One region of the Paenibacillus residui genome, then DNA from elsewhere that is predicted to be linked to it. Evidence: riboswitches for the same ligand, from Rfam matches in the RefSeq annotation. Region 1 holds a riboswitch; each other region holds the start of a gene.
What was found. A riboswitch is a leader RNA that binds a small molecule or an ion and turns the genes downstream of it on or off. The one in region 1 is predicted to bind thiamine pyrophosphate.
Positions count from the first base shown of each region.

Region 2: it holds a riboswitch for thiamine pyrophosphate, as region 1 does, so the genes downstream of both, ACFQ03_RS25090 (YkoF family thiamine/hydroxymethylpyrimidine-binding protein) here and ACFQ03_RS22615 (ABC transporter ATP-binding protein) in region 1, are expected to answer to the same signal.
Region 3: it holds a riboswitch for thiamine pyrophosphate, as region 1 does, so the genes downstream of both, tenA (thiaminase II) here and ACFQ03_RS22615 (ABC transporter ATP-binding protein) in region 1, are expected to answer to the same signal.
Region 4: it holds a riboswitch for thiamine pyrophosphate, as region 1 does, so the genes downstream of both, ACFQ03_RS15835 (ABC transporter substrate-binding protein) here and ACFQ03_RS22615 (ABC transporter ATP-binding protein) in region 1, are expected to answer to the same signal.

Region 1 covers NZ_JBHTIU010000094.1:16,262-23,873, forward strand. Annotated here, with positions in the region: gene ACFQ03_RS22600 (ATP-grasp domain-containing protein) at 1-116, opposite strand, end outside; gene ACFQ03_RS22605 (beta-ketoacyl-ACP synthase III) at 106-1,104, opposite strand; gene ACFQ03_RS22610 (Glu/Leu/Phe/Val family dehydrogenase) at 1,510-2,775, shown strand; gene ACFQ03_RS22615 (ABC transporter ATP-binding protein) at 3,360-4,160, opposite strand; TPP riboswitch at 4,318-4,433, opposite strand; gene pdxK (pyridoxine/pyridoxal/pyridoxamine kinase) at 4,845-5,663, shown strand; gene ACFQ03_RS22625 (M42 family metallopeptidase) at 5,836-6,924, shown strand; gene ACFQ03_RS22630 (hypothetical protein) at 7,139-7,612, opposite strand, start outside.
Region 2 covers NZ_JBHTIU010000108.1:12,023-19,634, reverse strand. Annotated here, with positions in the region: gene ACFQ03_RS25110 (TPM domain-containing protein) at 1-193, opposite strand, end outside; gene ACFQ03_RS25105 (energy-coupling factor transporter transmembrane component T family protein) at 563-1,348, opposite strand; gene ACFQ03_RS25100 (ABC transporter ATP-binding protein) at 1,329-3,122, opposite strand; gene ACFQ03_RS25095 (ECF transporter S component) at 3,106-3,696, opposite strand; gene ACFQ03_RS25090 (YkoF family thiamine/hydroxymethylpyrimidine-binding protein) at 3,711-4,313, opposite strand; TPP riboswitch at 4,401-4,502, opposite strand; gene ACFQ03_RS25085 (extracellular solute-binding protein) at 4,669-6,306, opposite strand; gene ACFQ03_RS25080 (carbohydrate ABC transporter permease) at 6,374-7,261, opposite strand; gene ACFQ03_RS25075 (ABC transporter permease) at 7,274-7,612, opposite strand, start outside.
Region 3 covers NZ_JBHTIU010000028.1:146,945-154,556, reverse strand. Annotated here, with positions in the region: gene ACFQ03_RS09310 (YIP1 family protein) at 1-69, shown strand, start outside; gene ACFQ03_RS09305 (DUF5696 domain-containing protein) at 94-2,325, shown strand; gene ACFQ03_RS09300 (carbohydrate ABC transporter permease) at 2,322-3,218, shown strand; gene ACFQ03_RS09295 (carbohydrate ABC transporter permease) at 3,312-4,253, shown strand; TPP riboswitch at 4,319-4,429, shown strand; gene tenA (thiaminase II) at 4,634-5,326, shown strand; gene thiD (bifunctional hydroxymethylpyrimidine kinase/phosphomethylpyrimidine kinase) at 5,323-6,129, shown strand; gene thiM (hydroxyethylthiazole kinase) at 6,126-6,896, shown strand; gene thiE (thiamine phosphate synthase) at 6,897-7,517, shown strand; gene ACFQ03_RS09270 (MBL fold metallo-hydrolase) at 7,562-7,612, shown strand, end outside.
Region 4 covers NZ_JBHTIU010000051.1:19,775-27,386, reverse strand. Annotated here, with positions in the region: gene ACFQ03_RS15855 (YcdB/YcdC domain-containing protein) at 1-313, opposite strand, end outside; gene ACFQ03_RS15850 (CD3324 family protein) at 1,270-1,560, shown strand; gene ACFQ03_RS15845 (ABC transporter permease) at 1,630-2,391, opposite strand; gene ACFQ03_RS15840 (thiamine-binding protein) at 2,391-2,675, opposite strand; gene ACFQ03_RS15835 (ABC transporter substrate-binding protein) at 2,696-3,691, opposite strand; TPP riboswitch at 4,065-4,175, opposite strand; gene ACFQ03_RS15830 (cobyrinate a,c-diamide synthase) at 5,257-6,816, shown strand; gene ACFQ03_RS15825 (HAD family hydrolase) at 7,442-7,612, shown strand, end outside.

The DNA.
Region 1 (7,612 bases):
CTATGACCGGCAGCCGACCATAATCTGGCCAGCTCCAATGCGGCCGGAGCGCGGCCACCGGTAATCAGAACCGTCAGCGGGCCTTCCCCCTCTTCTTGTGCCGGTCTAGTAGACAAGAACCATTCCTCCCAAAGACAGCCCGGCGGACGTCCCCAGCAGCAGCACGCGATCCCCGCGCTTCATTCTTCCTTGCACGGCGGCTTCATGCAGCCCCATTGGAATCGAGGCCGCAATTGTGTTGCCGTGGTTCGGCGTTATATAAACGAGCTGCTCCTGTGAAATCCCCAATCGGCTCGTTATAAGCCTCATCGCCATGGCACTCCCCTGATGCGGAATGACATGCTGAATGTCGGCCATGCTCAGGCCTGCCGGGCGGAGCAGCTTGTCAACGAAAGACGGCAGCAGCTTCGCGGCCATCTTGAAGATGGCTTTGCCATCCATATGAAAGAGGAAATCTTCCTCCCTGCCCGGCCCATGCTCCCGCGGATGAATCCGGGTGCCGCCTCCGCGGATTTCCGAATACCGGGCTCCCTTGCTGTATGTCTCCATCCTTGAACATATAATTCTCGATTCCTCTTCTTCCGCCGACCGTCCAATGACAACGGCGGCGGCTCCATCCCCGAACAAAGCTCCGCTCTCCTTATGGTTCCAGTTCAAGCCTACAGAAGCTATCTCGGTAGACACCAGCAGCACCCGCTCATATCTTCCCGCTTCCACCAGATACGAAAGAAGATCGAACCCGGTCAGGAAGCTCAGACAGGTAGAATTGACATCGAAGCTGGGAATCCCGCTGTACTCCCCGCCCATAGCCTTCTGAATCAAAGAGCCAGTGGACGGAATAGGCTGCTCCGCAGTTCCGCTGGTACAGACCAGACAATCTATATCGGATAGCTTTAGGCCGGCATCCTTCAGAGCTTCCTCAGCGGCTGCGGCCCCCATCGCAGAGGCGGTCTCCCCGTCTGCAAAATGACGGACACGCACATCCGTCTTACGCAGCGTCCATCCATCCGGAGTCCCCAATCGCCGGTCCATTTCGTCGGAATAAATCCGCCTTGCGGGCAAATATTTCCCCGTGCCCAAAATTTTTACATTTCTGATTTGCATAGTTAAGACTCCCTCATCCCATTAGCGCCTGAATATCCATTCAGGAGAACTTTTTAGCTGTCTAAAAATATGAAATTTTTGTTAACGACATTTTTCCCTAATTCGACATTTCTTGTAACCAATATAAGTTCGATTATACCGATGTCACAAGTATTATATCATTTTATGTAAAGATGCCGGAAAAACTAAGCCTTTTGAACCAAAAAAGTAATACCTAATAATACTAAGGATTACTTAGAAACACCAAGAAAATAGCCGTTTTTCTTTAGTGATAAGTTTTATTTATGGACCAAAAAAAAGCATTTAATTTCCTTTTATCAGACATTTCCTCTATAATAAACAATTATCAAGTTTGCTGGTCGTCATTTTGTTCAAATTTCATTCTAAGAAAGGTTGTTGATACCCATGCATGCACAAGTTGTCGGACAGATAGAGAGCCTTAATCCTTTTGAAATTGTACAGAGACAAATCGACTCTGCGGCAGCCGTCCTGGATCTGCCCAGCCACGTAGTCGAAATTCTCAAGAAGCCCAAACGCGTATTGGCGGTCTCCTTCTCGGTAAGAATGGACGACGGATCGGTAAGAGTGTTCGAAGGGTACCGCTCTCAGCATAATGACGCGATCGGACCGACCAAAGGCGGCATTCGCTTCCACCCGGACGTGACGATGGACGAAGTGAAGGCCCTCTCCATGTGGATGTCTTTCAAATGTGGAGTGGTCGGGCTTCCATACGGCGGCGGCAAAGGCGGAGTTATCTGCGATCCCCATGAATTAAGCAAAGGCGAGCTGGAGAGAGTTAGCCGAGGCTTTATGGAAGCTATTGCGGATATTGTTGGACCGGAGAAAGATATTCCTGCACCGGACGTGTATACTACCCCACAAATTATGGGCTGGATGATGGATACTTACAGCCGGATCAAGGGCTACAACTCTCCCGGAGTGATTACCGGCAAGCCTCTCATCATTGGAGGGTCCAAAGGACGGAATGAAGCTACCGCCAGAGGCTGTGTCTACACAATTATCGAAGCTCTTAAAGAGCTGGGCCGGACTCCGGAACAGACAACGGTCGCCATTCAAGGCTTCGGAAACGCCGGACGGATTGCCGCCGACCTGCTGACCGAGATGGGCTGCAAAATTGTTGCCGTAAGTGACTCCAAGGGCGGAATTTACAATCCTGAAGGACTGGATCTGAAAGAGGCTGAACGGCTGAAGGATACGGCTTCTCTTCTCGACTATGGTGCCGAGTACCATATCTCTAATGAAGATTTGCTTGCTCTGGATGTAGATATTCTTATTCCTGCGGCTTTGGAAAATGTAATTACAACGGCCAATGCCGACCGAATCCGTGCGAAAATTATCGCAGAAGCCGCTAACGGTCCGACGACCCCGGGCGCGGACAGAATTCTGAACGAAAAAGGAATCATCGTCATACCGGACATTCTGGCCAACGCCGGAGGAGTTACAGTTTCCTACTTCGAATGGGTTCAGAACCTGATGAATCATTACTGGACGGAAGAAGAAGTCAACAGCAAGCTTCAGGAGAAAATGGTTCACTCCTATCACGCAGTGCGTAATTTGGCCAAGGAGTATAATACCGACTTACGTACGGGAGCCTTCATGATTTCCTTGCTCCGCATCAAAGAAGCTATGGAAGCCAGAGGCTGGGTATAATCCCGAAATATTCGCCAACTATATATAAACGGGGCTGTCCCAAAAGCGTTCGCATAAAACGGGAACATCCAAAAATGAAGCAAAAAGGACCTCAAATCCCACTCTGAGTGGGGACGGGGTCCTTTTTTTGCAGCCAAACTCTAGGTGGGGCTTGAAAAATTATAGATCGACTTATGGTGACAACCCCGTTTCCTGTTTATCGGATGTGGATGATGGTACTCCATAGTTGCGGTTATGGGTTCTAACTGGATTTTGTACAGTTAGATTCAAGGCGGCGGCGCAAAGTGACTGAACTAGCTGGAAAAACTACATTTAAAATCAAGTTTTTTGCAGATATCGCCCATTTTGCCCAAACTACCTGTAGGATTTCCAGTTAGTTGCCGTTTGCAGCGGAAAAGGAAGCAAATTAGCTGTATAAAATCCATTTAGCCCCCCATGCCGCTGACCGCGGCACCATCAGATTGTGAAAATGGGTGGATTTTCAAGGTAGTTAGACGCCTATGCACCTGGAACTAATTTCCATGCAAAACTTATACTATCTTACATTTTGAAACCAGCGGATTCAAAGGCAGCCCCCCAAGCCCCTAACGGATCGCCTGGCGCATCTTCCCCTGCTCCTCCTTCATTTGTTGGTAAATATCTTGTCTTAAGCGGATAAAATCAGGGTCCGTTAGCAGGGACTCCTGCCGTGGGCGGGAGAAAGGAACGTCTATTTTCCTAAGCACCTTGGCGGGCCTGCTGGAAAAGAGGTAGACGGTGTCCGACAGCAGCAGCGCTTCTTCTATATTATGTGTTATGAACAGCACCGACCGTTGATGGACCTCCCAAATATCCAACAGCCAGCTCTGCATTTCCGTTCTCGTTAATGCATCCAACGCGCTGAACGGTTCATCCAGACAGATCAGCTCCTGCGGACTGAGCAGGGCCCGGAGGAAAGCCACACGCTGCTGCATCCCCCCGGACAATACATGGGGATAAGCTTTCTCGTAGCCGCCTAATCCGACTCTGGAGAGCCAGACTCTCGCTTCTTCCAGAGCCTCCCGTTTGGGCAAGCCGGCAACCTCTCTGGCGAGAATGACATTGTCCTCGATCGTCCGCCAAGGGAACAGCGCAGGCTGCTGAGGCATATAGCTTATATGTCCTTGCTGCCCGGTTACATCTTTCCCTTCCATGTTCACCCGTCCCCCCGTAGGCCGGATCAGGCCGCCGATGATGTGAAACAGGGTGCTTTTTCCACAGCCGGAGGGCCCTATAATGGAGACGAACTCCCCCTTGCGCACGGTTAAAGAGACCTCGTCCAGCACCGGAGCGGGTTTTCCTTTCGTGTTGAAAATTTGAGTAATATGGTGCAGCTCCAGTTGATTTTCCAATGCCTTGTCCTCCATTCCGTTCAAAATATGCAGAACCTCTCAAGAATCCCTTCAGCCAACCCCTCAAGGATAAACGGCAGTCGCCGTCCTTGTAGAACTGAATAAGAATTCAAAACTTATACCTGTAATTTAAAAAAAGCCCCCTTCACCGGGAGCGCGCATGCCAAAACAAAAAGCGAATCTGCTGCTTTCCTACGCTGGCATTACCCAGATCAGGTTCTGAAAGGGTCAGTATCTTTAAGGGATACAATCTCAGCCGGCCGGATTCCAGCACCCCTGGCATCTAATATCATGTTATTTATAATTTTTCCGATAGTGTCTGACGAGCTTAAGCCGCTGCCTTTGTTGGCGCAGCCCCGAAACTCAAGCGGTACTTAACCGGATGGATTCCTTGAGATTCTGCTTCGCCCAAGCTCATTCACTCTGATGACATTATAGACCCTGGTGCCGGAATTGTCCATTAGCGCCCCTTTTCTCCATGATGCTGAACAAGTAGCTCTTTTTTTCTCGGAATAGGTTTATCGATTGGCGAAATCATAGTAATATATTGGGGTAGTCCATTTTGTTTTGTAAGCCGCCTTGCGGCACGATTATACCCTGTTACAAAAAGGAGGAAGCAAGGAGACGTGACTTCCCGGGAGAAGAGATTCGGATCATTCCCTCTCTAATACTCGTATCACGTGTATCTTTGCGAAGATTATGAAAAAAGCACTAACCATTGCAGGTTCCGACAGCAGCGGAGGCGCCGGAATACAAGCCGACCTCAAGACTTTCCAGGAGCTCGGAGTCTATGGCATGACCGCTCTAACTACCATAGTCGCACAAGATCCGCATAATAATTGGTTTCATAACGTCTTCCCGATTTCCGCCGATGTTCTGGAAGCCCAATTGGAAACGATCATTTGCGGAATCGGAGTAGACGCTGCCAAAACCGGTATGCTCGGCTCCATCGAGATTATCGAGATGGCGGCCAGCAAAATCGAGAAATATCAGTTGACCAACGTCGTCGTGGACCCGGTTATGGTCTGCAAGGGGGCGGATGAGGCTCTTCATCCGGAGACGAACAACAGCCTGCGTGACGTGCTCGTTCCGAAAGCGCTGGTCGTGACGCCGAACCTGTTCGAGGCTTCCCAACTAAGCGGCTACGGCCCGATCAAATCGGTGGAGCAGATGAAAGAAGCAGCGGTGAAGATTCATTCGCTCGGAGCCAAATACGTCCTGATCAAAGGCGGCGGCAAGCTCGTCAGCGAAACCCGTGCGATCGATCTGCTGTACGATGGGGAGACCTTCGAGATTCTGGAATCGGAGAAGATCAGCACCACCTATACCCATGGCGCAGGCTGTACCTACTCATCCGCCATTACTGCTGAATTGGCCAAGGGCAAGAGCGTCCGGGAAGCCATTCACACGGCCAAGAAGTTCATTACGGCGGCCATTCGCCATTCCTTCGCCCTGAACAGCTATGTCGGCCCCACGAACCATGGCGCTTACCGCAATTACGAGGGCGGCAGCATTTAATACAGTCATATGAAGCCCGCGGCCTGTTAAAGGAAGCGGGCTCTGCTTTAGCTTCAAAAACGGAAAATTAGTATCACCTCATCCTTCTTGATGGTTTCTGATTTCCAAATAATGTGATAAAGTTTAGATGAAAACACTTAACTTCGTTCCATATCAAAGGAGGAAGAAAAAGATGGCTGAATTGGATACTACTTTACAGATGCTCAAAGATTTAACCGATGCGAATGGAGTGCCCGGCAACGAGGACGAGCCCCGTGCGGTTATGAAGAAGTACATAGAGCCCTACTCCGATGAAGTGACTGTAGATCGGCTGGGCAGCTTGATCGCCGTTAAGAAAGGGAAAACCGAAGGGCCGAAAATTATGATCGCCGGTCATCTCGATGAAATCGGATTTATGGTAACGCATATCGATGACAAGGGCTTCCTCCAGTTTCAGACGCTGGGCGGCTGGTGGGAGCAGGTTATGCTCGCCCAAAGAGTTACCGTGGTCACCCGTTCCGGAGAGAAAATTCCGGGAGTCATCGGCTCGAAGCCTCCGCACATTCTCTCGCCCGACGCCCGCAAGAAGCCGGTAGAGAAGCGAGATATGTTCATCGATATCGGCGCGTCCAGCAAGGAAGAAGCAATGGAGTTCGGGGTCCGGCCGGGGGATTCCATCTTCCCGGTATGTGAATTTACGGTGATGAAGAACGACAAGCTGCTGATGGCCAAGGCATGGGATAACCGGATCGGATGTGCCATAGCGATCGATGTGCTTCGCCAGCTGAAAGATGTCGATCACCCGAATACCGTATACGGCGTCGGTACCGTACAGGAAGAAGTCGGCCTGCGGGGAGCGAAGACGGCTACGAATCTGATTCAGCCGGATATCGGATTCTCTGTAGATGTCGGTATTGCCGGCGATACTCCGGGAATCAACGACAAGGAGGCACTGGCCAAGATGGGCAAGGGCCCGCAGGTGCTGGTTTATGACGGCTCCATGATCTCCCACCGCAGGCTGCGCCATCTGGTCACGGATACGGCCGACGAAGCGGGAATCCCTTACCAGTTTGACTTCGTCGCCGGAGGTGGAACGGATGCGGGAGCCATCCATCTGACCGCCGGAGGCGTTCCTGCTCTTGCCATCTGCATTGCGACACGCTATATTCACACGCATGCAGCCATTCTGCACCGTGACGATTATGAAAATGCGGTCAAGCTTCTTGTAGAAGTCATCAAGAAGCTGGATCAGAAGACAGTGAAAGAAATCATCTACGGATGACGTACAAAAAGCTCCTAACGGAGCCTCTTCGAAGACGAATAACCCGGTTTTAAAGGTAGCTTTTTATGCCAATTAGAAAGTTGTTCCATTTTAATGCTTTAATGAACTTAAACTTTCTAATGTGGTTAAAAAACCGCCCAGGAACTCCGATCAGGAGATTCCGGGGCGGTTCTGTTTTTAGCTTCTCCCTTTCAAACCGCCCTTTAATTTCGGACTAACCGTTCAGGAAGAGCAGCAAGACTAGCAGAAGTAAATGGATCATTATAAATCCGGCCAGAATTGGCTTGGATATGCCCGGGCTTCGCGGCCCTTCGGCAGCGGTTGCCTTGGACTTTTTCGTACTATGCGGACTTTCAGGCGAACGAAGTGGAAGCACATGGCGACCGGCGACCACATAATCGGCCTTCCTGCTTCGGGCCGCGCTCTCCGCAGGCTCCTCCTCCAGCAATCTCCGCATAGCAAGCTTGGCTTTAAACGAATAGGAAGAAGACAAGTCCATAGCGGCAGCCAAATAATGCTTCAGCGCCTTGGAGTAACTCCCTTCTTCCTCACACTTCGCCCCAACCCGATAATGAGCTTCCGCACAGGAAGGGTTCACATACCGAAGCACCTTCTCATAATAAGAAGGGTCCCCCCGGTTCAAGTACAGATTATGCTTCACGTGAACGAGCTGTTTCTTAAGATAAGA
Region 2 (7,612 bases), on a different contig from region 1:
TGTCGATCGTCAAAATATAGAAAGTATAGAGGGGCCCTTGAGCCGCCTGCTCCAACGAGGCCAGCGCCTCCTCACGGAACATGCCCGCCTGGTCCTGCACCGTTCCATTCTTCACAGGAGTATTTGCCGCCCAGACCATGACCGGGCTCAATAGTAAACATAATAAGAGCAGGAAGCAGGTTAATTTCTTCACAAGTCTATCCCCCATTTTCATGTCTATAATCATCAGTATACTGAAAATAAAGGAAATTGGATAGAGATGGCAATTTTAACTTGTGCGTCGATTTATATGATTATAGATTATTCATACATAAACTACGCCTTTGCGGCATTTACTGTATGCTTTATCGTACAAAATGCGCTCGATCGCAATAATCTTCGCGCATTTTCGCTTGGCCGCACCGAAAGTTGAGTTACAAACTATGCAAAAAAAGCCGCCCCCATCCAGAGAGGATGAAAGCGGCCGCGGGGAATCCACGCATCGGTCATTGCATCAATCATTGCATCGATCAACGCACTTCGGCCATTATATCGCCATAGCATCACCCATGACACCGGTCGTTTACAATTGCCCGGCGTACCACTGCAGCAAACCGAGCCTCCAGGAAATATAGAAGGAAAGCAGCAGGACGGCAAGCATACTCCCCAGGAACATCCAATCCCGGGGCTGCACCTTAACCTTCTGATAGAAGGTCCGGTCGCGTGAACCGGTAAACCCTTTGGATTCCATCGCTACGGCTGTTCTCTCCGCCTTGCGTATGGCGCTGGCCAACAGAGGGATGACGTAACGGCGGATTTGCTTCAGCTTCCCACGAAACCCTCCGCTTCGGTTGATCCCCCTTACTCGATGGGCATTTTGCAATATTTGCAGCTCCTCCCTGAACAGAGGAAGGAAGCGATAGCCCGCCATAATGCTGTAGGCCAGCTTGGGGGACAGCTTGAACTGCTGCATCAGACTAAGCATCAAGCGGGTGGAATCGGTCGTGAAGACGAACATCAGAGACAGGGCTGCGAAGCTTAGCATCCGTGCGGCCAACGAAGCTCCGCGAATCAAGGCCTCTTGGGTAACCTCCAGCCATCCCAACCGCAGAAGTATCGTCTCAGTTCCTCCCTCCGGCACCTTGGCAAATAGTATCGCCGTCCAAATATAGCCCAAAGCAACGATCAGGAAGGGAGAGAAAAACAGCAGCCATTTCTTGGCCGGGACCCGGCCGAATATAAAAGTGATCCCGATCGTCCAGGACAAAAAGAGGAGAGGAGTAAGGGGATCGAACACGAGAGCAAGCAAACAGACGCAAAGCAGAACGGCAGCCACCTTGATCCCCGGATTAATGCTCTGTAATACCATAAGGCAGCCTCTCCTGATCGGTAAGATGAACTTGCTCACCGAGCACCTTCCATACGGAAACCGGTATCGGCAGCAAGAGCCGGGCCTCCTCCAGCAGATCGGAGGAATAGTCCCACAGCTCAAACGGCGTGCCCGCAAAACGAAGACGGCCGGCTATCAACACGGCAACCCGGTCCGCATACTGCCGCACCAGCTCCATGTCATGAGTAATCATGACAACCGATTTGCCCTGTTCCTTCAACTGAACCAACAGATTCATAAGCTGCCCTGCCGTGTATGCGTCCTGACCGAAGGTCGGCTCGTCCAGCACCAGTATCCTCTGCTCGTCGGCGAGCATGGAGGCCACGCTGAGCCTTCTCTTCTGCCCCTGGCTGAGGGCAAACGGGTTCTCTTCGGCCAACTCCGCCAAACGAAACATACGCAGCGACTCTTGTACCCGCTCGCTAATTTCCCGCTCCGGCATTCCTTGAATCCGCAGGCTTAAGGCCACCTCTTCAAATACCGATGAGGTGACGAACTGGTGCTCGGGATTCTGGAATACAAGCCCGACTTGCCGGCGCAGCTCTCTCTCGTTCCAAGAAGATAAGGGACGACCATAGAGCGCAATCTCCCCTTGAGAAGGACCGGATAAAATCCCTGCCAATGCATGAGATAGGGTCGTTTTCCCAGCACCGTTAGGTCCTACAATGGCGAGCAGTTCGCCCGGATAAAGCTCCAGGCTCAGTTCCTGCAGAACAGACTTGTCTTTGCGGGAATAGGAAAATTGATTTAGCGTCATAAGAGGGGACTTCACAGCAAGAGCTTGCTCCTGCCCACATCGGGGCGGTACGGCCCCGCTGGCTGCCGGGTCCCCCTCCACCCCGGCATCCGGACAGCGAAGCGCAGCCGCCAATTCCGCCCATCCCCGGTAGGGCTCCTGAATTCCCGCCAGCAGCTCCCGCTCCGTCAGCGGATCATGACTGCCGGCATAGATGCCTTGGGCCCGCCAATCCTTCCCCATCCTGTAGGCCGTCGGCCACCATATCCCTTCCTCCCGACTCCATTCTTCGTGATTACGGAAGAAGTCTCTCAATCCTCCCTGGTACACCAGCTTCCCCCGGCGATCCATCGCCACAGCCCGATTGGCGACCGTCATCCAGTCATCCAGCTTATGCTCGATAATTACGAGCGTCAATGAGCTTCTCTTCCGCAAACGGTCTATCATGCAGACGAATTCCCGGGTCGACAGCGGATCCAGATTGGCCGTCGGCTCATCCAGAATGAGGACGCCGGGCTCCATAGCCAGAACGCATGCCAGGGCCAGCTTCTGCTTCATTCCGCCGGAGAGCTGATGGAGCTTGGACCTTCTGCATTCCGCAAGCCCTGTCCAATTCAGTGCCCGGTCGATTCGCGCGTCCATCTCCTCCGGAGGAACCGCCAGGTTTTCCAGGCCGAAGGCCACCTCATCCTCGACAGTCACCATACAGAACTGACTCTCCGGATCCTGGAAGACCATTCCGATGCGGCGGCTAATATCCGACCGGCTGTAAGAGCTTATTTCTTGGCCCTGCAGCAGAATTGTTCCGTCAGAATGACCATCCACCGCCTCCGGATACAGGCCGTTTATACAGTAAGCGAGCGTGCTCTTGCCCGATCCGCTCGGCCCCAGCAGAAGAACCGCATCGTTCTCCGCTACTTCGAAGCTGACGTTATCGATGACCGGAGCCGACTCTTCATCGTAAGCAAACGTCCACCGGCGCACCTCCAGCAGACGGGAGTTAACCTGCAATGTCATGATGCTCTCTCTTTCTTGCGGATTTGGCAATGGCAAAGCCTCTCAGCACCCCGGTCTTGGCAAGGCCGTCCGCCACCCCTTTGCCCAACAGGCCGGCCAGAACAGCCCCGCTGATGAGGCGAAGAATGAACATGGCCGTGACGTATCCCGGGTGAAGAGCCGCATAGCCCGAGACGAAGAAGCCCCACACGAAGCTGAACACCGCCGAGCCCATTCCCGCGCAGACCAGCACCCAGGTCGAATAGCGCTGCCAGCCGGTAGCGGCAAATACAGCCTCCGCCCCGAGCCCCTGAATCATCCCCGACAGCAGCAGTCTGGGGCCGGCCACATTGCCCATCAGCAGCTCGATGGCTGCGGTAATCGTCTCGGACACGAAAGCCGCCCCCGGTTTGCGGATAATGTAAGCGGCGATGATGGATACAATGAACCAGATGCCGAAGATAAACTCGTAGCCAATCGGGCCCATCAGGCCGACCAAGACATTGCCGAATTGTAGGAAAGCCAGATAGACTACGGCAAAAACGACCGATAACGCGGCAAGCACTACCACCTCGCGAAGCTTCCAACGCTTCATTACGGCAGCCCCCTCTACACTCTGTCCGGCTTCCTGGAAGGGCTGTTCGCAGAAAGCACGGCCGTCATGGTCACATGGGAAGCGAGCTTGCTCGCATTCACGAACGATTCTTCCAAAGAGGCAAACACTTCATGGGCATCCCCGTCCAATCGGCTCGCATAGTGAACGCCGCCGCTGAAGGTTCCCCGCGCTTTGGCCCGTTCGATTTGGTCATAAATAATTTTCATATAGCCTTGGTTCCCGAGAGGATACAGGGCGAACTGGCAAGCCGTCTCGATCGAATGCTGCCGCAAACCGGCCTCATTCATCCTCTCCTCATCCTCGGACAAATAGACGTCTCCTTCACTATCGCCCGGACAGCCTATAGAGAAAGTCCCGTTCCATACGACATGCAACCCGGAGACAGCAGCCTGAATGTAAACCGCCTTGGCCACATCGAAGACATGCTCGGCCTTCCCCCGAATACAAGTGCTGATATCATCCGTGCTCATCCATACTTTAGATCGATCCACCTTCTCCAACACGCCCATAATGATTTCTACGAACCGGTCCGACATGGGATAAAGAGAGAACCGGCAGCCGACGATCCGACTGGCTCCACAACCTGTCTGTTCCATTTGCGAACACCCTCCATGTAAATGGTTTTGAGCAAATAAAAAAACTGCACCCGGGCAAGATGCAGTTTAAACACAAGGCTAAAATAACGTTGTGCAGCTACACTTCCCCACGCTAGCATTACCTAGATCGGGTCCAAAGGGATCGGACAGCGTCCGTCTCAGCCGATTACGGCACCCCTAGTGCATTTGAATGAATATGCAGTTTTTTCATTGCTTGAGTCTTATCGTAGTGGAGTGCTTCCGGTTTGTCAATTGGCCCATCGGGCCTATTTCGGTGAAACGCAGCATTCCCCCGCTATTGCAGGGGAATGCTCATTTAGCCCGATGCTGAGAACTCATAAAAACGTTATTCGGGTTATTTCACAGCGTCAAACCCGCCGCCTTCGCGAATTTGTTTCGTGTAGTTTTCGAAAATTTCTCTTCCCTTATGCTTGGTCATCAGCTCCTCCAAATACTCGGGCCACTTGTCGGCCGGCAGATCGCCGAAGACGATTTTCGCATGAGTCGAGTTCATTTCCTTCCGGTAATCGGCAATATTGATGCCGGCCGGCGGTGTCACATAAGGTCCTCCAGTGTAAGGAACCGATTTATAGCTGAGCAATTCTTCCACGATAGCGCGGTCCCGTTCCGTTTCTTTCGGATTGATGATTTCCAGTCCGATTGGACTAGTATCGGAAACCCGGGTGAAGAAATCGTAAATTTGCAGGAATTTACCGTTCTCTTCGTTGATTTTTTGGATGACGTCCGGTTTTAACGTGACCTTGTTGCCTTCTCTCGTATAGGACTCGTTCTCCAGGCCGTAATGCGTCAGCAGGAAACCTTCCGGACTGGCCAGATAATCCAGGATGGCCATCATTCTTTTCACCTTATCCGGTTCTTGCTCGGCCAGCTGCTTGGGAACAACAAAGCCGAAGGAGCCTTGCGGATCCGTCTTGATCCCTTTGGCATCAGGGAAAGGATTGAACGGAACGATATCCGCTTCCGGATTGATTTGTCTTGCCCGGCTCACCGCGCTCGTCTCCACACTCTCCAGCGCAAAATCGCGGCCACCGGCTTTAACGATTCCCGCCTTGCCTTCGATGATCTTATTGAGATGCTCCGACCCCTTATTCAAGAACCAGTTGGGATCGACAATACCTTCCGCAATAGTATCTTTGATTTCCTGCAGTACCTTGACCGTATCCGGGTGGGAACCGGCGTCCACCAGCTTTCCTTCGTCAATATACATGGAGGCGTAGAAGCCGTTCTTGACCCAATGAGGCCAATCGAATCCGACATTGGCCCCATTGCCGGAAGTGGTGAAGCCGTAGGTGTCATTTTTGCCGTTCCCGTCGGGATCGTTAAAAGTAAATTGCCGCATCGCTTCCAGCATTTCTTCATAATTGGTCGGCACCGGAAGGCCTAATTTATCCAGCCAATCCTTACGAATATACCAAGCGCTGTACGCTGTAAGATCAAATGGAGTCGGCGCCCGCAGGCCGTCGTCTACCCCTTCAATCGTATAATAGCCTTTGAATTCGTTATCGCTAATCCATTTATAGTAATTGGGCATCGCCTCTTTAGTCATGAATGGGCGCAGATCGGCCACCAGACCGTCTTTGGCGTAGGTTTGGGAATCCCTCCCGCCGACGACTGCCAAATCCGGCGGAGTATTGGAGGCGAACCTTACATTGACTTTATTGGTCGAGTCCGGTCCGGCCGCCATATGGGTGATTTTCAGATTGACATTAAATTTCTCATCGATCGTTTTCTTGACGAAATCTTTATCTTCACTTGGAAGCGACCCTCCCGTACCGGTTGGGACAAAAAACTCAATATCATACTTTTTCCCCATATCATCCGTCTTGGGTGCCTCCGAAGGCTGTGTGGATGCAGAGGCATCCGGTGACGGGTTGGCCGCCGGTGCCGGTTCCGACTTGCCGCACCCGGTAAGCACAAGCATAGCCCCCATAATAATGGATAAAGATCCTCCTGCTATTGGTTTAATGCGCATTGGACTTCCCCTTTCCATGTTTTTGTAAAATGGCTTTTTAGCTATTGCATATCGTAGTTAGCCTTCATCAACCTTTGATCGCTCCCAGCATAACCCCCTTCGTGAAATACTTCTGGACAAACGGATAAACAAATAATATAGGCAACGTCGTAGCTACGACCATAGCCATCCGAATGGAGAATGGAGGAAGCTCGGCCTCCAAGCCCTGAACCTGGCTCATCATTTCCACGCTCATATTGGGCTGCTGCAGCATATCCCGCAAGATGACCTGAAGAGGATACAGCTTATCGTTCGTAATGAACATGATCCCTGCGAAAAATTCGTTCCAGTGGGCTACCGCATAGAACAATCCAATCGTCGCAATGATGGCCTTGGACAGCGGCAGTACGACCCAGAACAGCGTCTGCAAATCGTTGCAGCCATCGATCTTGGCCGCCTCCTGAATTTCAATCGACATATTCTCGAAGAATGTCTTGGCAATCAGCAGGTTGAAGGTCGCTATCAGGCTGGGAATGATGAGCGCCCAGATAGAGTCTAGCAAACCGAATTCCTTAACCACCAGATAATTCGGGATCAGCCCTCCGTTAAAAACCATCGTAAATACGATCAGGAACAGGCACAGCTTGCGCCCGGGCATCTGCTTGCGTGACAGCGGATAGGCCAGAAGCAAGGTAAAAACCAGGTTAAGAAAGGTCCCGAGGACCGTAATCAAAGTCGTTATTTTCAGCGATTGCGGCAATCTCGGACTCTCGAATATGGCACGATAGGCGCTGAACGTCACTTCCGACGGGAAGAGAACGAAGCCTCCGTTGCGAATCGTCTCCTTGAGCGGTGTAATGGACATGATGACGACATAATACATCGGAAACAGAGTCGCCAAGCCGATCAAGGTCAGGATGGTGTAGAACAAAGCGTCGATTAGCCGGTCTCCCGTTGTTTTGATCTGTGTGTTCATGAAGCTTCCCTCCTACCAAATGCCGGAATCGCCGAACTTCTTGGCAATTTTATTGGCGCTGAGCACCAGTATAAGGCCTACGAATGATTTGAAGAACCCGACCGCAGCCGCGAAGCTGAACTGCATCTCCTCCAGCCCCCGTCGGAAAACCCAGGTGTCGATAATATCCCCTACCTCGTAAACTCTCGCGTTCAGGAAGATGTAGATCTGGCCGAAGCCGGCGTCCAGAATGCCTCCCAGTCGAATAATCAAAAGAAGTACGATGACGCTTCGGATTCCCGGCAGGGTGACGTGCCATATCTTGCGCCAGCGGCCCGCTCCATCAACTACCGCCGCTTCATACAGACTCGG
Region 3 (7,612 bases), on a different contig from region 1:
GTGCTGATGAATCACATATTCAAATTTGCGAAGGAGCTCTTCCTGGAGCTTTACATCCGAAGCCAGTAACGCAGGAAAGGAGGGGGGGACAGCTTGACGCCTCGACGTGTGCTGCGATGGATCTCCTGGGCCGTTGTGCTTGGGCTGCTGACATTTTTCATATATGCTTTGGAGAATTATATGGTGGAGCAAGGGGTCATGGGGGATGGGGCCGGCCAGCAGAATGCCGATTTCCCGAGAGCGGTTCTCGATAAGCTGGGCGATCTTTCCGTCTATGAGAAAGTGGCGGAGAACCGGCGGTTGTCGCTGTACTACGAACCGCTTACCTCCTCTATTGCCGTTGAGGACAAAGAAACAGGCGCGGTATGGCTGTCGGCTTCCGATGTTTCCGACGAAGAGGCGGGCGGGAGTCAGCTCCTTAAGGACAGTCTGAAGTCGCCGTTCAATTTCTCCTATGCCGATATTGGACGCCCCACCCATGAGGTGGTTAGTTCCAACCTGATTTCCAGCTCGCCCAGGATCGGGAAAGAAGCAGTGGACAACGGAATCCGGGTTACGTATCAGTTTGACAATCTCGGCCTGCAGTTCGCGATCGAGTTCACGCTTGATGAGGACCGTCTGGTCGTCTCCGTACCGGTTACGGAAATCCGCGAGCAAGGGAATTACGCCCTTGTCTCCATCGAGCCGGTTCCCAATCTGGGAGCGGCTTCCGATCGGGATAAGGGGTATATGTTCTATCCGGATGGCAGCGGAGCGATCTCCTATTTCAAGGAAAGCCATCCCCAATACAGGGAAAAGTATTCTGCGCTTGTCTACGGCTCCGAGGATATATTCGAGAGGAACGGACAACGCGCGGAGAACGCTTATTTACCGGTATTCGGAGTCCATAAGAACGGCAGAGGATTCGTGGCTTATATCACGGATGGAGAGTTTGAATCGAAGATTCACTACGCTCCAAGCGGTTACCTGGTCAATGTGAACCGCGTTTCCGCGGAATTCCTCTACCGGCGCGAATATTCCGCAGCGATCCGCAAAGGGGAATACGCCAGAAGGGTAGAAACCGGGATGCGGGCTTTCGATCATCAGGTCGTTTATCACTTTCTGCCGAAGGGCAGGGCGGAATATTCGAATATGGCCCAAATTTATCGGGAGTATCTTATCCAGTCGGGCAAGCTTCACAGAACGATAGAGAAGAACAAACGGACGATTCCTCTCGCCCTGAACCTGTTTATGGGCGTGAAGGAGGAACGGGTGCTGAAGGACCGCTTCGTGCAGGCTACGACCTTCGAGCAGGCGGAAAATATTGTTCAGCAGTTGAAATCAGCCGGGGTGGAGGAGATGAGCGTCATTGTCAAGGGGTGGATGACAGGAGGATACGGGGATTTTCCGGACAGAACCGCTGCTGCCGGCGAGCTGGGCGGTGCCTCCGGGCTGAAGCGGCTCGCCCGAACGATGAAGGAGAACGGCCTGGAGCTGTTTCTGAATTTCAACAATGTTCATGCTAACGCGGATAATCTGGGCGTGAGGAAGATGTCGGCGGTCATGAAGGACCCGGGCAGGCTGCCGCTGCAGAACTATTACGGAGATTCGCTGCTGCTGAATGCAGTGACAGCGGCAAGCCGCTTTGACTCCGGTCATAAGCAGACTTTGTCCGGATACGGAGCGAGCGGAATCGATTTTGAAGCTTATGGGGATTTGGCTGTTGCCGATCACAGCGAATGGAACCCTCTGACCAGGGAAGGAACCGTCGGGCAGTGGCTCTCCATGCTTCGGGAATCCCGGGAGATGAACGGGAAGGCGGCGGTTCACGGCGGAAATCAATATGTTCTTCACCTGGCGGACCGGTTGTCGGATCTTCCGCTGGAGGACTCCCGCTACGTCTTCACAGACGAGGCCGTTCCTTTCTACCCGATGATTGTCCATGGCAGCATTCCGTACAGCGGCGACATCCCGCTCAATATCCATCACGATCAGCGGCAGGGATTCCTTAGATGGGTGGAATACGGAAGTATGCTTCTCTACGAATTGACCTGGCAGGAGCCGGAGGAGCTTCGCTTCACGGAATACCGCAAGCTGTTCAGCTCTGCCTTCGGGCAATGGGCTCCGGTCATCATCGAGCAGTACCGGGAGCTGAACGAGAGGCTCGGGCATACCTGGGGGCTCGCGATGACCTCTCATCGCAAGCTGGAACGGAATGTATACGAGACGGGTTACGAGGATGGAACGAGGGTAATCGTCAATTATGGCTCTATTCCTTATGAGACGGAAGGGACGACGGTTAAACCGCTGGATTACGCTGTTTTGACCAAGGAGGTGGGGGAATGAAGCTGGGCCTGGAAAGAAGAAAGAGGATCAGCGGGCTTCTCTTCATCTCCCCGTGGCTGGTCGGCTTTGCCGCCTTCCTCGTCTATCCGCTGATCAAGTCCCTCTATATGAGCTTTCGTGAAATTCAGGCGGTGGCTGATTTGCAGATGACCTTCGTCGGCTGGGACAACTATTCGAAAGCGATTTTGAAGGACACGCAGTTTATCCCGTTCTTTTATAAGGCTATTCAGGATGCCATCGTTGAGATTCCGCTCATCCTTGTCTTTTCCTTCTTCATCGCCACTTTATTAAACCAGGAAACCGTAGGCCGGATGTTCTTCCGCGGAGCCTTCTTCCTGCCGGTGCTGATCGGCTCGGGCTTCGTGATGCAGCAGCTTCTGGGCCAGGGGATAGGCGGGCTGGATGCGGTGAAGGATCCGACGGAAATGATGCGCGAAGGCGTTGCCAACGGGCTTGCGGTGCCCGAAGCCATCGCTATGTACCTGCCGAATGATTTGGTCAAGACGCTGTCCGACATCATGGGCAGACTGACGATCATTTTCTGGAAGACGGGAATCCAGATTCTGCTCTTTCTGGCCGGACTGCAGGGAATTTCGGATTCGCTGTATGAATCGGCGAAATGCGACGGCGCCACTCCTTGGGAAATGTTCTGGAAAATTACGTTTCCGCTCATGACCCCGCTGCTGCTTCTCAACGGAATTTTCACGCTGGTGGACTCGTTCACGGACATGCGCAATAACGTTATGCGCTATATCCAGAAGGTGGCGTTCACCGATATTGAGTTCGGTTATGCCGCGGCGCTCGGCTGGATTTATTTCGTGTTCGTATTTCTGCTGATTGTGCTGATCTTCACCTTGACCCGCAAGAGCGTATTTTACGCAGGGGACAGGTAACACAGAGTGGGCGGCGCGCTTGCTTCAACGGCATGTCGGAAGCCATCCCAGTCTATGCGGCTACATGCGGAAGCATAAGGAGGAGGTTTAACGATGCAGACTGTTCGTACCCGCCCGAGTATCGGGGCAAGAATGGCTTTGGCCGCGGAAGGGATTCGCAGGTGGAAAATCGCATATCGCATCTACCGGCTGTTCATCTATCTCTTTCTGATCGGGCTGTCGTTCGTGTTCCTGTATCCGTTTCTCTTCATGATCTCGACCTCGTTCAAATCCCCGGGCGATCTGGTCGATCCGACGGTATACTGGATTCCGAAGCAGTTCAGTGTGAAGGGATATTTCGACGCCTACGCGGCTCTTAATTATTTGCCCTATCTGAAAAACACGGTCGTCCTGACGCTGCTCACCGTGACCGGCCAGATGCTGTCCTGCGCGGTAGTCGGCTACGGCTTCGCCCGCTTCCGCTTCCCGGGCAGGGAGCTGTTGTTCGCGCTCGCTATGTTTACCATGATAGTGCCTCCGCAAACGATCATCGTGCCGATGTTTATTCAATACAAGGAATTGAACTGGATCAATACGATTCTGCCCATGGTTGTGCCGAGCTTCTTCGCTAACGGACTGCGCGGGGCCTTGTTTATCTTCATCTTCCGCCAGTTTTTCCGCGGCTTGCCCCATGAGCTGGAGGATGCGGCCCGGGTGGACGGCTGCGGATCGCTGCGAACCTTCGTCCGTATCGTGCTGCCGGTTTCCATCCCGCCTTTACTCGTATCGGCGATCCTTTCAGTGGTCTGGCACTGGAACGATTTCTTCGAGCCGGCCATCTTCCTGGTCGACCGTGATAAATTTACTCTGCCGATGATGCTGCCCTTCCTCGGGCAGTCGCTGAACTCGATGTCGGGAGGGACGGCCAGCGCCAATGTGGGCCAGGCGACAACGATGGCCGGATGTGTCCTTGTCATCCTTCCAATCCTGATTCTCTATCTCGAAATTCAGCGTTACTTTATGAAGAGTATCGAACGCTCCGGAATTGTAGGATGAAAATGTTGGATGACAGTCTATTCCAGATATGTTAATATAAATTTGCTTGCAATTTAATACATTATTCAAACTACTAGGGGTGCCCTATATTCGGGCTGAGAGGAACGCAGATAGCTTCCAACTCTTATGAACCTGATCTGGTTAGTACCAGCGGAGGGAAGTAGTCACTAGGGTATTTGTATACCCTATTATTTCCGCAGACCAAGAACCGGGTTCATGAATGCCATGAATCGGTTCTTTTTTATTTATCCGATTCCCTCTCCCCCCCATGAAGAAAGGAGGTTCCTTCTCCATCCAGCCAATTTGCAGCCCATTCGGCTGAACTTGCAAGCGATTCTATGCAATTCTATTGATTTTCAACATTCAAGGAGGCGGTTCCAATGACTTTTACTCAACAATTACGGGAAACCAACCAGGATTTGTTCGAAATGATTTTCCATCATCCGTTTGTAGAAGGGATCGGCCGCGGAGATATTGCCAAAGAAGCGGTCATGCATTATGTAAAAGCCGATTTTGAATATTTGAACGCATTTATGAAAATCTATGCGATTGCCATGTCCAAGTCGGATACTCGCAGCGATATTGCCTTTTTCCATGAACAGGTAGGCTTTACCTTACACTCGGAAACCGGCCCGCATATGAATTTGTGCGACTATATCGGCGTTTCCTATAAGGAATTGCAGGGTCATCCACTCCCGCCAACTGCGGATCATTATGTGAAGCATATGATGTATCATGCCTATACCGGTTCACTCGGGGAAATCTACGCCGCTCTCTTGCCGTGCCCATGGACCTATTTGGAAATCGGCAAGGTGCTCATGGAGAAATATAAGCCTCAAGCGAACCATCCTTTTTATCGCTGGATTACTTTCTATGCCGACTCGGGAATAGAAGCACTCACCGAAACCTTGTGCAAGCGGCTCGATGCTTGTGCCGAAGAAGCCTCGGAAGCCGAGAAAAACCGGATGCGCGACGCCTTTCGAAAAAGCTGCCAGCTCGAGCTCTGCTTCTGGGAAATGTCCCTGACTTGCGAAACATGGCCCGCCGGAAACATTGGAGTGACTGCGCCATGAAGCGTGTTCCTTGTGCTCTCACCATTGCCGGAACGGACCCGACGGGCGGCGCCGGTATCCAGGCCGATCTGAAAACATTTCAAGAACTGCAGGTGTACGGAATGTCCGTCATTACTTCCGTTCTCGCGCAGAATACGACCGGAGTCCAGGATGTCGTCCATCATTCGACGGCTTTCATCGGTCGTCAACTGGATTCCGTTACAGAGGATATACCGGTTCACGCTTTTAAAACAGGCATGATTGCCAGCTTGGACATGATGGAATTGTTGACAAGGAAGATTCCGGAAATTAAAGCCCCTTATGTGCTGGACCCCGTCATGATAGCGACAAGCGGGGATGCGCTCATTGATCCGGATGCGCGCGCCTTCTTGAGGGACAGGCTCCTGCCGCTCGCCAGCATCGTCACTCCGAATATACCGGAGGCGGAGAGCTTGACCGGCGGTACGATTACAACGACAGCGGATATGGAGGAAGCGGCCGTAGCGCTCGTTAACCTGTACGGGGCCGGAGCCGCGCTTGTCAAAGGCGGACATTTACGCGGAGAAGCTGTAGATATTCTATACGACGGGGAAAAGCTGTACGCTCTGTCTGCGGATAGAATCGAGACGACCAACACGCACGGTACCGGTTGTACGTTATCGGCCGCGATTACCGCCTATTTGGCGCAGGGGCTTCCTTTATATGAGGCCGCACGTAAGGCCAAAGACTATATTACCGCGGCCATCCGCCATTCCTTGCCGCTTGGGAAAGGCAATGGCCCGACGAATCATTGGGCGCCGCGGATCGGAGGCAGCCAAGCATGAATCAGTCGATTATCGATCAAGTTCGCCGACAAGTGCCGTTTATCTATCACCTGACCAATCAGGTGGTCATGAATTTCAGCGCCAACGGGCTGCTCGCTTTCGGCGGTACGCCCGCCATGGCCAAATATATAGAAGTGGCGGAACCGCTGGCAGCGGCATCCGACGGGGTTCTGATCAATTTAGGCACACTCTCTCGCGATGAAGTGCCGGCATTGGTCAAAGCAGGTAAAGCCGCGAATCAAAAAGGGATCCCCGTCGTCCTTGATCCGGTGGCGATTGCTTGCTCGGCCTTCACTAAAGAAGCGGGGCGGGAGATACTGCAGGAGGTGAAGCTGGCCGCGGTCAAGGGCAATGCCGGGGAAATGGCTTATCTGGCCGATATTCCGTGGGAAACCCGCGGCGTCGATTCCATAGGCGGCGGCGATGCGGCGGCAGTGGCCGGGGAAGTGGCGAAGCGTTACAGCACGATAGCGGTCGTTACGGGGGAAACCGATTATATCGCGAGTGAGGACAAGCTGCTCGTTAATGAAACCGGCCATCCGCTGTTGACCAAAATAACGGGCGGCGGCTGTTTGCTAGGCTCGATTCTGGCCGCCTGCCTGACGACCGATGCCGATGCCCTGGAGCAAGCCTATACGGCCGTATCCTTCTACGGGCTGGCGGCGGAGTATGCGGCAGCCCGTCCCGAAGTACGCGGTCCCGGTACGTTCCTGCCCGCTTTTCTTGACGCTCTGTCCTACGACATTAAAGATTTGGAGGGGAAATAAATGAGAATTCAACGTGCGCAGCTTCGCAAATATTTTATTATGGGGAGCCAGGATTGCACACGAAGCCCCGAGGAAATATTGCTGGAGGCGGCGAAAGCGGGCATTACCGCTTTTCAATTCCGCGAGAAGGGCCCCGGTTCGCTGTCCGGCAGCGCAAAGCTGGAGCTCGGCAAAAAACTGCGCAAAATTTGTTCCGAATATGGTATTTTATTTATCATAAACAATGACGTGGAACTGATCGAGCCGCTTCAAGCCGACGGTATTCATGTCGGACAGCAGGATGAACGAACAGACACGATCCGCGCGCGCTTTCCCGATACGATCATCGGGCTGTCCGTGACGAATATCGAGGAGGCCAGTCGGCCTTCGATGGCCTGTGCCGATTACGTCGGGGCAGGGCCCGTATACCGCACGGCAACGAAAATCGATGCCAAAGAGCCCGTCGGCACCGCCTGGATCCGGGAGCTGCGCGCTTTTCTGCCGGAAATGCCGATGGTCGCTATCGGCGGCATCACACCGGACAATGCCCGCCTTTCACTGGATGCAGGGGCTGACGGCGTTGCCGTCGTCTCCGCCATTACGAAGTCCGGCAATATCCGGGAAACGGTCGCACGTTTATAAATACCACAACGTTTTACTTGTGAATGAAGAAAGGAACCCGTCCAATGTCTATGAAATTGCCCGAAGTATCGGCAGATGCACCGCAATGCGAGCTG
Region 4 (7,612 bases), on a different contig from region 1:
CGCCGGTTTTGCCGGTCGCTCCCCAGGTATTGAAGCTGATGTTCTGAAGGGAATAATCTGCCGGCACATCCGCAGAGGCTTTGGCCAGCTCGATGGCCCGTTCCTTACTGATCTTGGCCCGTGCGGCCGCTTCCTCATTGGCTTTATCCGATGCTACGTTATCTGCAGGCAATGCAGGGGACGGAAGAACCGTTACGGCTTTAGATGAGGTGTGAGAAGCAGAGACCGGCTGATCCGCATAAGCCGAAGGAAGTAATGAAAACATCATGGCTGTTGTCATACCAAATGCAAGCAGAGTTTTCGGTGCTTTCATGAAGCAAGCCTCCTCGTATTTGTACTAATCTTTACCAATATTACGGACGCAATAGATTATAAAAAGGTTGCACGCGTTCTTGAAATAACGGACAGCTATCCATTGGCGACAGCTAGGGCATGAAGGGCTTGTTTCAGTGAAGCTTCCTTAACCCGGCAAGCGATCCCGGGGCCTTATGGCATCGGTTAAGTAAAGGAAAGAACGGTTATAACTATTCTTTCGCTTGTACCTGAACCGAGGAAATAGTAAATTAATGGTGCCGGCAAATTCCGAGGAAAGGAGTGTGATCGGATTGATTACAATAGCTGAGGTGGTCTCCGTTTAATACGGAGATTCGATCGGCGGGGGTCCTCGCGGGCCCCCACCCTTTAGATCCCCACAAGTCGGAGTCAGCGTCTAAACCTTCCTTAACGCGGTCGATCTTCGTGACTTTGCTTCGGTTAAGGTTTATACAGTACATTGCGGGGAACCCAGAACTTATAATTTCTATATTATGAGAAAAACTCCTATCGGAGTATTTCATAGATGAACGACCGCGTTTAGAGGTTGTTTTTATCGCCAAATAGAATTTGAAGTTATTCAGGACGCAATAACTTATAAATTCTATTGTGGTAAAAAAAGAAATTAAGCTCTTGATCGGCTTCCAAATACAATTTATAATGGAAATATGTAGTTTAAATTCTGGTGAAAGGAGAAGATAGCAATGATTCAAAAAATTCGTTTTATCCAAGGGGTTCTAACTGAATAGCTTTGCATTATCTGTAACCGTCACCTGAATGATATAGGCATCACCGACAGGCACGATTGGGTTATCGTGTTTTTTTTGTTCTTTTTTTTCCTTATCGAACGCTGGGCATATACATAATATAGAAAAGGAGGTGTCAAGATGAAAGCAGCTAACCTTATTTTTAATAACCGTTGCAACGGCAGGACAATAAATGAGGAGGTTTTCATCTGTGAGCTACAAAAATGGAAAGGATGTTCTTCCCCCTAGCCTTTTGAAGCAGCTGCAGGAGTATATTCAAGGAGAAATCATTTACATCCCCAAGAGAGAGAAGAAACGTGCGGGCTGGGGTGAAAATAACGGGGCTCGATTGCTTCTGGAACGGAGAAATAAAGAAATTTACCGTCAATATAAGAACGGGTCCAAGATGGTGGAATTGATACAGACCTTTCATCTGTCGGAAGACAGCATCCGTAAAATAATCGGCAAGAACAAGGAGCGCGCTTCGAACGCGACGAGATAGATCAGGCGGCCAAGTGTCCGATGGACATTTGGCCGCCTTTTTGGCGATAAGATGGATGTTCACAGATAATTATTTCGCCGTTTTCCACCGGGTGAACCACTTTTCCAGGAGGACGATGCAGCCGAACAAAATCATGCTGAACGCCACGATGACGATGATGCCGATAAATACCCGATCCGCGCGGAAAGCGGAGTTCGCGGTCCTCATATAGGTTCCGATGCCCTCGCTGGCGCTCAGCCATTCGGCGATGAAGGCGGCCATCACACTGTAAGTGGCCGATATTTTCAAGCCGGAGAACAGGCTGGGAATTGCATGAGGAAGCTCCAGCTTCCAGAAGGTCTGTCTCTTGGAGGCGCCGGACATTGCCATAAATTTAAGCATGTTGGCGTCGGTCAGTCTCAGTCCGTTCAAGGTCGAGATAGTGACCGGAAAGAAGCAGACGATAATAATAATGATTATTCTCGGGAAGAGGCCGAGGCCGAACCAGATAAGCAGTAAAGGAGCCAGGGCAATAATGGGAATATTCTGGGTCAGGATCAGAAACGGATACAGTGCTCTTTTGATCCATGGAAACTGATGCAGGAAGATAGCCGTGATCAAGCCGATTCCGATCCCGGAGGCGAAGCCGATCAGGGTGAGCTGAATGGTGGTGGTGGTATGCATCCACACCCTTGGCCATTGGGTAATTCCTTCCTGAACGATTTGAATCGGACCGGGCAGAATCCATTTCTGGACATCGAACCACATAGTGGATAACTGCCAGACGATTAGAAAGAGGAGGGCTGCCCCAACAGGAGGCAGCCAGGTTTTCCATCGGGAGCCGCCGCTCATTATTCGTACCTCTCCGTCATCTGTGCCATTGAAATTCCCTTGGGATCATAATGGATTTTGATAACGGAGGAGATTCCGCCTCCGCCCAATTTCGCAAGCTCCACGTTCACTTGCTTGACAATTTCGAGCAGCTGCTCCAATTCTCCTTCCATCATCGTATCCATCGGCCCGACCACATATTTGACGCCAGACTTCCGTATAATGTCTACCGCCAAGTCAATATATGGAACAGCGTCCTCCGTTCTCGGGATCGTTTCAAAGCTAACGAGCGCATTCGCCATCATTCGGCTCTCCCTTCTTGCAGTTATTGTGCGGGCTCAGGCAGAAAATCGTTCGTAAAGGCAGCATCGGCATCGAATTCCTGCTCGATTAATCCGTGTTCTCTCATCCAATCCGCATAGTTGACCCATACCGATTTTTTCTGAATGCCCCATTGCGGTGCATCATCCTGATAACGCGGGCTGATCCATTTCTGACTGGCCATGACCAGCTCTTCATCCAGCTCCGGCGCTGCTTTCAGCAGTATTTTCGCAGCTTCCTCCGGCTTGTCCATTGCATATTGGAAGCCTTTGGCCGTTGCGGCGAGGAAAGCCTTGACCAGCTCCGGCTGTTCCTTAATGGTCTCCTCGTTAGTGATTAACAGCGGAGTATAGTAGTCCAATTTCTCGGAGTAATCCGTAAGAGGGATGAGATTGAGCGGAACCCCGCGCAGCTCGGCCTCGATTCCGGTCCAGCCGTAGAAGATCCAGGAGAAGTCGACATCCCGCTGAACAGCGGTGAAGAAATCGGCTTCGCCCAGGTTGACAATTTTCACCGTGTTGACATCGGCACCCCCATCGGCCTGCATCAAGGACTGCAGCACTCCCTCCTCCGCCGGAGAGCCGAAGCCGCCATATACTTTGCCTTCGAAATCTTTCGGGCTCTTAATATTTTTGTCCACGGGCGATGCGAAGACGGAGGTATTATGCTGCATCAATGTGGCGATGGAGACCACCGGAACTCCCTGAATGCGGGCTTCCGTTACGTTCTCCTGGATGCTTACACCGAAGGCGGCTTCGCCGGAGCCGACAATAGCCGTCGATCCGTTGACCCCCGGGGGAACGATATTGACGCGCAGACCGGCCTCTTCGTAGTATCCTAAGTCTTGCGCCACATATAAGCCGGTATGATTGGTATTCGGAAACCAGTTGAGAACAAGAGTGACATCCGTCAGTTTATCGCTTGGAGCACTGTCCGGCGCCGGCTCGGTTTTATTGCCACAGGCGGTTAGCATTAGAAGAGCGGTCAAGGCGACGAACATTAGTTTTTTCCAGGTTAATGATTTCATAGTTAACGTTAAGGGGACTCGTGTACTCCATCATGAGAAGATATGGATGAATCCGATAATCCTTTGCCGGGATAGTCCTACAGCATAGGCGGAAATCCGGACCAGTAGAGCATATTCGTCTCCGGATAAAAAATTGCCGCCGGATCACGAACCGGCTTTCGCACGGTGATCGGTTTCGTTCCGAGCGTCTGACCAGCCGATATTCAGCATGGCTTAAGCGAGTTCATTCTTCCCTTGAATGGCGATGATTCCCTTACTTCCTCCCTTGTTATGTTCATGTTGGAAAAATGCATAAAAAAACGCCCCTGATCTAAGGGCGCAAAATAGCATATAGGCGGCACATGGATGGACCATATGCAGTATTCCCTACGCTGGCATTACCCAGATCAGGTTAAAGGGTCAGTATCTTGCGGGATACAATCTCAGCCGGCCTAGTCCAGCTCCCCGGTTATGAAGTTGTAAAACAACAGGATGCAACGGCCATTGCGACTATATTATAGCGTGAATAGGGAAATGTGTCCACTGAGCGGATCATCCGGAGTTGGGACCGTTACCGAAATCGGACAAGGGCCCTGCACAATTGAGGTTGAATAAGGCAAGTGGAAAAACGGATCGGCAGGCTGCGGCGGAACTTGCTATTTGCTGGCCTCGGAGAAATTTAAATGCGTGTTCATTACAAATGGGTGCTTCATGGTAGTTAGGCAAATCGTGAAGAACATAAAAAGACTCCGTCTATTTTCTCATTAAAATAAACGGAGCCTTATCTTTGAATTTCCATATTCACTTTACTTCCATTAACCTCCTGCGATTCACATGCCCAGCATGTCCAATCCTTTCTTATTAGTTAACCCTTTCATTTACATGCTATGCATGCTTGGCAGAAAGAGCTGATATGAGTTCCCACATGCCCACAGATTACGGAAAAAGCTGTCACGGGACTTCTTCCTTCATGCAACCTGATTACAGCATGCTTCGCTAACGCTGCTCCATTGGACTATCCCCTTTCCCGCTAAGAGTATATATCTATTTAACGGAGTGGGCTCTTTAATATGGATGGCGGTTCGAATCGGAATTCCAATTCACTGTCGCCCTTAGGGTCCCATTCCGGTAAACAGCTGTGTCGAGGAGATGAGATAAGGATACTGGGTATCTTGTGTTTGTTTGGTGTTTAGCTTACTGCAATCCTATCAGAGTTTTAATATTATGTAAATATTCTAAAAATTCTATTAATTTTAATCTATTAAAAAAATAGCCCCTTATTCATCCATATTCTCCCTTTCTCTTATTATTTCTAGTAATTTCGCCTACTTAATTATTATCCAAAGCTTTGCTGCGAAGCAGCCGGGGTCCACACTTTATGGAAGCAAGAGTTCCTCCTATATTATCGTCGGCCGCCATCCCGATCGCTTAAGAGAATGGCAAAATCAAAGCTTAACAGGTATACTGGGCGAAGAGAAAGGCTTATAGGAACTATACGGTGATGCGGTTGTATTATCTTAGAGACACAGCCGGATGCAGGAATATAAGGGGGAAGAAAATTGAGAACGGAACAGCCGACGGACAGACGGATTCTTATCGCCGGGACGGGCAGCGGGAGCGGCAAAACGACGGCCGCTCTCGGAATCATGGCCGCATTGAGAAGACGGGGCAAGGCGGTGCAGGGGTTCAAATGCGGACCGGATTATATCGATCCCGGCTATCATACCGCCATTACGGACAGGATCTCCCGCAACCTGGACAGCTGGATGATGTCCCCGATGGGAGTAAGGGAAATCTATGTCCGCGGATCACAGGGGGCGGATATTTCCGTCATCGAGGGGGTCATGGGCTTCTATGACGGCAAAGACCCGACGAGCCATGCGGGCAGTACGGCAGAGATCAGCCAACTGCTGGAATGCCCGGTCGTGCTCGTCGTCGACTGCAGCGGCATGGGCCGCTCGGCGGCGGCGATCGTGCAGGGCTTCCAGCGGTTCGCCGATGACATCCGGATAGCCGGAGTCATCGCGAACCGCGTCGGAAGCGAGGGGCACTACGGCATCGTCCGGGCAGCCATCGAGCAGGAGTGCGGAATTCCCGCACTCGGCTGGCTGCGCAGGGACGATGCCGTCGCCTTGCCAGAGCGCCATCTCGGGCTGATCCCGGCGTTAGCGCGAGGCGAGCTGCAGCCGCTGTTCGAGCGGCTGGCCGACCTCGCGGAATCCGGGATCGACCTCGATGGCTTGCTGGCCCTCGCGGAGTCGCCGCCGGTCCTTGCGGAGCGGACCATCTTTCCGCAGCAGGTCCCCGCTTCGCCGCCATCGCCGCAGCCCGGGGCGCTCCGCCGGCCCGAGCCGGGCGCCTCGCAGACGGAGCAGTCGGCCGCCCCGGTGCTATCGCTGCGGCCCCCGGGGGCCGAGCCGTCCCATGCTCCGCGATTCGAGCCTGCGGACCGGGCCTCCGCGCAGCGGAATCCGCTGCGTATCGCCATAGCGAAGGATGCCGCCTTCCACTTCTACTATCCGGAAAATTTGGAGCTGCTGGAAGCGTACGGCGCAGAATGCGTCTATTTCTCTCCGCTTGCCGGAGAGGAGGTTCCGCAGGATGCAAGCGGTCTGTACATCGGCGGAGGCTTTCCGGAGGAATATGCCCCGATTCTCTCGCGGCAGGAGCTGCCCAAACGGTCCATTCGCGACGCTGTCCTCAGCGGCATGCCGACATTGGCCGAGTGCGGCGGGTACATGTATTTGACGAACGAAATTCGTACCCGGGACGGCGGGAAGTATCCGATGATCGGCCTGATCCCGGGATCGACCGTGATGAAGGATCGGCTGCAGTCCTTCGGTTACCGGGAAATTCACGGAATGGAGCGGAATTTCCTGTTCGGGCAGGGAGAAACCGCCCGCGGCCATGAATTCCATTATTCCGTTGTGGAGCCTGACGAGGAATGGCCGCCGGCTTATTGGGTGAAGGGACGTAAAGGGGAGCACGCCGAGGGCTATATGTCCGGCAGCCTGGTGGCCGGATTTTCGCACATCCATTTTGCCTCCAACCCGCGCTTGGCGGCCCGCTGGCTGGAATGCTGCAGGGAATATGCACAGCGGAAATCCGTTTTCTATTAATCTATTAATCTATAAATCTATAAATCTATAAATCTAGCAGTTCCGGGACAGAAGTGATTTTTTTCATAGAATTAGACCGGCCCCCACTCCGTTTTCTTTCAGCGCTCATATATTAGAGAAGCCTGAGAGAAAAGGAGGGAATTGGATTGAAAGATTTGGATTGGACGTTGAAAATGTTAATTCTGCTGTACTGGTCCAGCCTTAACCAATTCAAATAGCCGACGTCCATCACTGCTTATAATTGGACTTGCCCGCCGCGCGGCTGCCGGATGGCCGGACAAGTCCCGTTTTTCCGACTATTAGATTGGCCGATTGGGCACTATACATCAAGTGTCCTCTTAATAGATCGAATGACAGTATAGGCAGTTTGGACCGCTATTGAGTATTTCCAAATCGGTCAAGCCCTCTAAGAAAACTATAGGCGCCTTCGTTTTCCGGGCGAATCGGAATCGGGCGGGGAGAAATCCCCGTCTGATTTTTTGCATGAAAATAAGGGCTTTTACTGTCCACCGCGACGGAAGAGGTGCGCGTTGTGAAAGAGGGATGGAAACCGGTGGAAAGATAGAGTATGCTTGAAGAACAAGATGGAGGGGATCTAAAAAGCAATAAGAAGGGGGAATACCGATTGTCACATCTTCTGCCGATCCGTGGACTAATGTTTGATATGGATAATACGGTGCTCCGTTCCTCGATTGATTTTCCCGCAATGAAGGAAGGAGTCTACTCCTATTTATCCGGCCATCGGCTGCTGCCGGACCTTCCCGCATGGCAACAATATACCAGTGCCCAATTAATC